2 linked regions of the Synechococcus sp. PCC 7335 genome follow. The protein of the gene in region 2 binds, or shares a complex with, the protein of the main gene of each other region. Links are inferred from orthologs where the notes say so. Each region holds a gene or a part of one and is shown on either strand. Other genes may lie near its edges.

What was found.
Region 1: the proteins of carA (region 2) and carB are in contact, whole or in part, in a solved structure (PDB 1KEE), measured with the Escherichia coli proteins. The link is inferred for Synechococcus sp. PCC 7335 from one-to-one orthologs.

Annotation. Positions count from the first base shown.
Region 1 is NZ_DS989904.1:3,392,293-3,396,359, reverse strand. What follows is about bases 33-3,778. They hold carB (carbamoyl-phosphate synthase large subunit), read right to left. Parts: upstream 3,476-3,778; coding sequence 233-3,475; downstream 33-232. Other genes in these bases: S7335_RS14490 (Fe(3+) ABC transporter substrate-binding protein), read left to right, coding at 3,651-3,778; S7335_RS27825 (hypothetical protein), read right to left, coding at 33-35. Outside these bases: more of S7335_RS27825, read right to left, coding at 1-32; more of S7335_RS14490, read left to right, coding at 3,779-4,067. UniProt on the Escherichia coli protein: Large subunit of the glutamine-dependent carbamoyl phosphate synthetase (CPSase).
Region 2 is NZ_DS989904.1:4,141,139-4,144,244, forward strand. The notes cover bases 297-3,081. They hold carA (glutamine-hydrolyzing carbamoyl-phosphate synthase small subunit), read left to right. Parts: upstream 297-984; coding sequence 985-2,178; downstream 2,179-3,081. Other genes in these bases: S7335_RS17385 (TIGR02281 family clan AA aspartic protease), read right to left, coding at 297-896; S7335_RS17395 (STAS domain-containing protein), read left to right, coding at 2,305-2,646; S7335_RS17400 (Mini-ribonuclease 3), read left to right, coding at 2,729-3,081. In the rest of the region: more of S7335_RS17385, read right to left, coding at 1-296; more of S7335_RS17400, read left to right, coding at 3,082-3,106. UniProt on the Escherichia coli protein: Small subunit of the glutamine-dependent carbamoyl phosphate synthetase (CPSase).

The sequences.
Region 1 (4,067 bases), 750 kb from region 2 along the record:
TGATAGCTTAGCGCAGCGGCAAAACGTGGAACCACTGACAGTAGGAACAGGTCACGAGCAGCGAGCGGAAACCGAGCGGAAACTTCCTTCCTAGGCTAACAGAAGGTTATGCCCATTTTGTATACTTAGTTCTGACAGTTTCCACTGACAAGATTGCATCAAATAGTCTCGCAGATAATATGTTGATACTTCTAGACTTAAGTGCATTCTGGTATAGCTATCAGAGAAACGCTCAGGCCAAATGATCTTGTAGTGCTTTGACAGTTAGCTGATTCTCTTTTAGAGATCGGATTGCAGCAAGAGTGGCTTTGGCACCAGCGAGAGTAGTAACGGTTGGAATCTTATAGTCAAGAGCGGTGCGGCGCAAGATACGATCGTCTTCTTGCGCGGCTTCTCCAACCGGAGAATTGACAATTAGCTGGATGGTTTGGTTTTTGATAGCGTCGCCTACGTGAGGGCGACCCTCATGGATCTTGAGGATGGACTCAACGTCAACACCGGCTTCGCTGATAGTGCGGTGGGTGCCGCTGGTGGCAACAATACCAAACCCTGCTTCGACAAACTCTTTGGCGATAGGGATCACTGCTGCTTTGTCCCTGTCATTGACAGAGATAAAGACGGTACCTGACTGAGGCAGGATTTGACCGGCGGCTAGCTCCGCCTTAGCATAGGCTTGGCCAAAGCTGGTATCAATGCCCATAACTTCCCCTGTAGAGCGCATCTCTGGGCCTAGTAATGTATCGGTGCCCGTGAATTTATTGAAGGGAAGAACGGCTTCTTTAACAGACAGGTAAGCCGGAATAATCTCTTCGGTCAGGCCAAGGTCAGTAAGGGTTTTACCAGACATGACCCGAACGGCAAGCTGAGCGAGGCGTGCGCCTGTGGCTTTAGAAACGAAAGGAACCGTGCGCGAGGCGCGAGGGTTAGCCTCAATGATATAAACCTGTTCGCCTCGAATAGCGTATTGGATGTTCATCAGACCAATAACATTAAGACGCTTTGCAAGTTTGAAGGTCCAGTCGCGGATAGTGGCAAGGGCCGCCTCAGAAAGACTAACGGTAGGTAGAGTGCAGGCGGAGTCACCAGAGTGAATACCCGCTTGCTCAATATGCTCCATAATGCCGCCAATGACAGCCGTGCCAGTGCGATCTGCGATCGCATCGACATCCACCTCAATCGCATTTTCTAGAAACTTATCGATCAAAATGGGATGGTCGGGCTCTACCTGCACAGCAGTCGTCATGTAGCGAACAAGATCTTCGTCAGAATAGACAATTTCCATCGCGCGACCGCCTAGCACGTAGCTAGGACGAACGACAACAGGATAGTCAATCTCTCGGGCCACTTTGAGAGCTTCTTCATTGCTGCGAGCAAGCCCATTAGGCGGCTGACGAATATCAAGCTCGCGCAACATTTGCTCAAAACGTTCGCGGTCTTCAGCCGCGTCAATCGAATCAGGAGAGGTCCCCCAAATTTTGGTTTTGATCTCTTCAGAGGCACCACTGTCTAAGTAGTCTTGCAAGGGAACAGCAAGCTTGAGGGGGGTTTGACCGCCGAACTGGATAATCACACCGTCAGGATTTTCCGCTTCAACAATGTTGAGCACATCTTCTTTGGTCAAGGGCTCAAAGTAGAGGCGATCGCTGGTGTCGTAGTCGGTCGAGACTGTCTCCGGGTTAGAGTTGACCATAATCGTCTCATAGTCATCAGCCTGCAACGCAAAAGAAGCATGGCAGCAACAGTAGTCAAACTCGATGCCCTGACCAATCCGATTAGGCCCCCCTCCCAAGATCATCACCTTGCGGCGATCAGAAGGAAGAACTTCACTCTCTTCTTCGTAAGTCGAGTAGTAATAGGGTGTAGTAGATTCGAACTCAGCAGCGCAAGTATCGACCATCTTATAGACAGGAACAACGTCAAGCGACTTGCGATACTCACGGACGGTGTCTTCATGAGATCGCGTGGCAAAGGCGATTTGTCTATCGCTAAAGCCTTCTTGCTTAATAGCTAGCAGTTGCGACTTATTAATATCAGGCAAAGGCGTCTGCCTAAGGAACTTTTCGATCGTGATCAAGCTCGCAAACTTGTCTAAAAACCAGGGATCAATAGCAGTAAGTTCGTAGATTTCCTCGACCGATAGCCCTAACTTCATCGCATGATGAACAGCAAAGATCCGCTCTGGATGAGGACGGCGTAAGTCGCTGCGAACCTGGGAAAGCGTCGGTAGCTTCTCAGAGCGATCGCACCCCCAGCCAGCTCGACCTGTTTCTAGCGATCGCAGTGCCTTTTGAAAAGATTCTGTAAACGTTCGACCAATCGCCATCGCCTCGCCAACAGATTTCATCTGTGTAGTCAATGTTGAAGACGAACCTGGGAATTTCTCAAAAGCGAACCGAGGAACTTTAGTGACCACATAGTCAATCGTAGGCTCAAAGCTAGCGGGTGTCTTTTTGGTGATGTCATTAGAGATTTCATTTAGGCGATAGCCGACCGCGAGCTTAGCCGCAAATTTGGCAATCGGGAATCCAGTGGCTTTAGACGCTAAGGCCGAACTCCGAGAAACCCGAGGATTCATCTCAATAACGATGACATCACCAGTATCTGGATTGACCGAAAACTGAATGTTCGAGCCACCTGTTTCTACGCCAATCTCACGGATAATTTTGATCGAGGCATCGCGCAGGCGCTGATATTCTTTGTCCGTTAGGGTCTGGGCAGGGGCAACCGTGATCGAGTCGCCAGTATGAACACCCATGGGATCAATATTCTCAATAGAGCAGATAATCACAACGTTATCGGCTAGATCACGCATCACTTCTAGCTCATATTCTTTCCATCCCAATAAAGACTGCTCGATTAAGATCTGAGAAACCGGACTCGCTTCTAGCCCTGAGCGACAGATTGTTTCAAACTCTTCTTTGTTGTAGGCAATCCCACCGCCGCTGCCGCCCATCGTAAAGGCCGGACGAATAATGAGTGGATATGAGCCAATTTGCTGGTTAATTTCCCAAGACTCATCCATTGTCTCAGCGAGCCCAGAGGGACAGACGCCAACGCCAATTTTAAGCATGGCCTCTTTAAACAATTTGCGATCTTCGGCTTTTTCGATGGCTTCTAGCTTTGCCCCAATTAGCTCGACACCGTATTTGTCTAAGACGCCACACTTAGCCAGTTCTACCGCAAGGTTTAGCGCGGTTTGACCGCCCATCGTAGGCAGCAACGCGTCTGGCCGTTCTCGAACAATCACCTGTTCTAATAAGTCAGCTGTCAGGGGTTCTATGTAAGTGCGATCAGCGATATCAGGATCAGTCATGATCGTTGCTGGATTAGAGTTGACCAGCACAACCTCATACCCTTCTTCTCGCAGCGCCTTACAGGCTTGAGTTCCAGAGTAGTCAAACTCACAGGCCTGGCCAATCACAATCGGGCCAGAACCAATGAGCATTATCTTTTTGAGGTCGTTTCGACGGGGCATGGGGACCAAACTTAATAAATCCAACCAATTCTACAGCAAATGATCAGACTGGTTTTGACCGTTTCCCCAAAATGACAACTGTTCCTAACAATAAAGTAATCAAGAAAGGGTTGCATAATTAGCCCTTAACTTTTTTACTAGTTAATAGTAATTGTCAACAAGCGAAGAGTATAGAATGAAGATAAGTAGACGCTACCTGTGTGGAATCACGCTTTTGGTCGGTCTAGGCATTACTGCCTGCCAGGGCAGTTCAGATCAGGCTGAACAAGTTGTGAATCTGTACTCTGCTCGGCACTACGACGTCGATGAGGAACTGTATGAAGAGTTCACTGAACAAACCGGCATTCAGGTGAATGTGCTAGAAGGTAAGCCGGATGAGCTGATTGAAAGAATTAGCAATGAGGGCGAGGAAAGCCCAGCCGATGTGTTTATTGCAGTAGATGCCGGACGGCTATGGCGGGCACAAGAGGCGGGAATTCTGCAGCCAGTGTCCTCTGAAGTTTTGAATAGTGTAGTGCCAGAGAACCTACGCGAGCCCAGTGGTCTGTGGTACGGCTTGACCACTCGGGCCAGAATGCTGGTGTATAACACA
Region 2 (3,106 bases):
AGACCAATACTAATGGCACCGCCGATGCTCACTCGCGCATCCTTCAAAGTCAGCGAACCCATCGAGATAGTACGCGCCTGACCAATATCAAAAGTAACCTCAGCATCACTAGCGGTCGCTGCCACCATCTGTTCTATCGTTTCTATCCCTAGTTCGTTGGCCATTTGCCGGGTAATCAATGTACGGCTAGCGCCCGTGTCTAAGATCATGTCATAGGTTCGACTACCGTTGAACGTGACCTGTACTACTGGCGTCCCGTGCAGCCGTCGCACAATTGGAACCCGCACCCGCTGGTTGCCTGCTGCTTGATCTGCAGTGCGATCACCTTGGGACGCTGCTTTCTCCAAGGAAGCCGCAGGAATAGAGGCTAAAGGAACATGGACCTCGGTTTGAAGCTGTTTAATTCTGGCTTGGGTTTGGGTGGCGTTATGGGTATAGTCTGCTATTTTTTGCTGAGCAGATGGATAGTGTTCACTATCGGCAGTGACTTGCTTAAGCTGATCAGCTGCTCTGGTCCATCGGCTAAGCACCAGATTCCAATCGTCTGGAGAGATCGCAGATTGGCTAAGCGTATCGGCACTAACGGCTAACTCTATCCCCAGTTGATAAGCATCTAAGGAGGCTCGAATCGAGTTAGCTTTTGTAGCTTCAGATGCGGCTTCAGTAGCTTTAGCTAGATTGGTTGTATTCGCAGCGGCTGAGCGTCCTAATCCTAAGTCGTCCTGCTGGCTATTTTGCTGCGCAGGTTGATCACTAGCCGAACTAGCTCGCTTGGTGGGCGTTTCATTCTCTGAACTGATGTCTGTGATTGTAGATATCGGCTGACAAGCGTAGCACGCGAATCCGACCAAACTAGGCAATAATATGAAGCGATGAAAAAAGGGACGGCGAGCCATTAGGAATTTGTAGAGTGCCTCTCTCTACCTTGCCCCAACCGAGCTGGTCTTCTATTACGTCTTATACGGATTTTCTTGACGCCCTACTATGTTTAACCCCGCTGCCCAACCTGCTTTGCTTGTCTTAGAAGATGGCTCTATATACAGAGGCTGGTCTTTTGGGGCGACGGGTACATCGATGGGAGAAGTCGTTTTCAATACGGGCATGACCGGCTATCAAGAAGTCATGACTGACCCAAGCTACTGCGGTCAGATGGTAACGTTCACCTATCCAGAGCTAGGAAATACCGGGGTCAACCCAGAGGATGAAGAGTCGGTGCGACCTTATATCAAAGGGGCGATCGCAAAAAATGTATGCGATCGGCCAAGCAACTGGCGCTCTACCCAGTCCCTAAGCGACTACCTGATAGATCACCAGATTCCTGGCATTCATGGTATCGATACTAGGGCACTCACCAGGAAGCTGCGCAGCGTCGGCGCGATGAATGGCATTCTCTCTAGCGAAATCTTAGACCCAGACGAGCTGCTCAGACAGCTACAGACGCTGCCTTCTATGGAGGGACTTAACCTAGTCAAAGAAGTCACCACCGATAAAGTTTACGAGTGGAAAGAAATCACTGAAGAAAACTGGGCCTTTACTGCCTCAGACACCGATTTAGTAAACTCTCAAGGCGTTGATCAACCTCCTTTAACTGTTGTCGCCATTGACTTTGGCATTAAACGTAATATCCTCAAGCGCCTTGCTAGCTATGGCTGTAAAGTCATTGTTGTACCAGCCGACACCTCCGCCGAAGACGTCTTGAGCTACCGGCCTGACGGTATTTTTCTTTCTAATGGTCCCGGGGATCCCGCTGCTGTCACGGGTGCTCCTGCAGTGACCCAAGCGCTGCTAGCGAGCGAGCTGCCGACCTTTGGAATCTGCATGGGTCATCAGATCTTGGGACTATCTCTGGGCGCAGACACTTTTAAGCTCAAGTTTGGACATCGCGGCCTCAATCAGCCCTGTGGTCTTACCGAACAGATAGAAATCACGAGTCAAAATCATGGGTTTGCCCTCGACGCAGGTTCTATCGACGAAGAGCAAGTAGAAATTACGCACCTTAACCTCAACGATCAGACCGTTGCTGGCATTCGTCATCGGCAGCTGCCTGTGTTCTCGGTGCAGTACCACCCAGAGGCTAGTCCAGGCCCTCATGACGCCGACTATCTATTCGCTAATTTTGTCCAAGCCATGCGCGAGCGATCGCGCTCATCTCAAGGGCAGGTACCTGAGCAGAAGTAAGCATAAGAAAGTATGCAAAAAGCTGTATTGCAGTTGATAGTATCTTGTCCTATACTTAATCGTCATATTGTTGTTGAATGCTAGGCATACTAGGAGGATCCCATCGCTGAGTCGCTTACCCTAACAGTGAGTCTAAGAGGCACCCGCGAAGTTAGAGGGAAATGTCAAATCTTCCGCCTTACTGGACTTTTAGACGCTTTTTCTGAGCCCACTTTCCTTAAGGTTCTCAACAAGTATATTGAGGACGGTCCAGCTCATATCATCTTGGATCTCTCTACGATAGACTTTGTTGATAGCTCCGGCTTGGGTGCACTCGTTCGTCTGGTCAAAAAGGCAAAAGGTGAGAGCGGCAGCGTTCAAGTGGTCAGTAATCCTCGGGTTACTCAAACGGTTAAACTAGTTCGATTAGAACAGTTCTTATCTTTACAGCCCAACGTAGAGGCTGCGCTCGAAAATCTTAAAAATTGAAAACTCAAGCAATAGAAATTTAGATCTAATTTTTTTTTGACCTAAAGGATTATGCATCGAGTTTTTATTAGAACTTTCTGATATGGGAAATTCTCCCGACCAAAGCTTCAAGCAGCTGATAGATGCGCAGTTTGTAGATGCTAGGGCATGTCCCACATCAGAGTACAACCGACTAAGCGCTAGCGAGCTGAATACGATTTCTCCGATTTCGTTAGCCTATATCGGGGACGCTGTTTTTGAGCTGTATGTGCGATCGCGTCTTCTTATTCCTGCCCAACGCATTCGCGACTATCATCATCAGGTCGTGACTCAGGTCAAAGCAGAACAGCAGTCGCACTTCGTTGATCTGCTTAGTCCTGTTCTCACGGATGCTGAGAAAGATATTGTCAGAAGAGGCCGAAATGCAACTACTGGTAAAAGCCGGCGAGCCAGGGGGCAGGACTACCAAAAAGCAACCGGC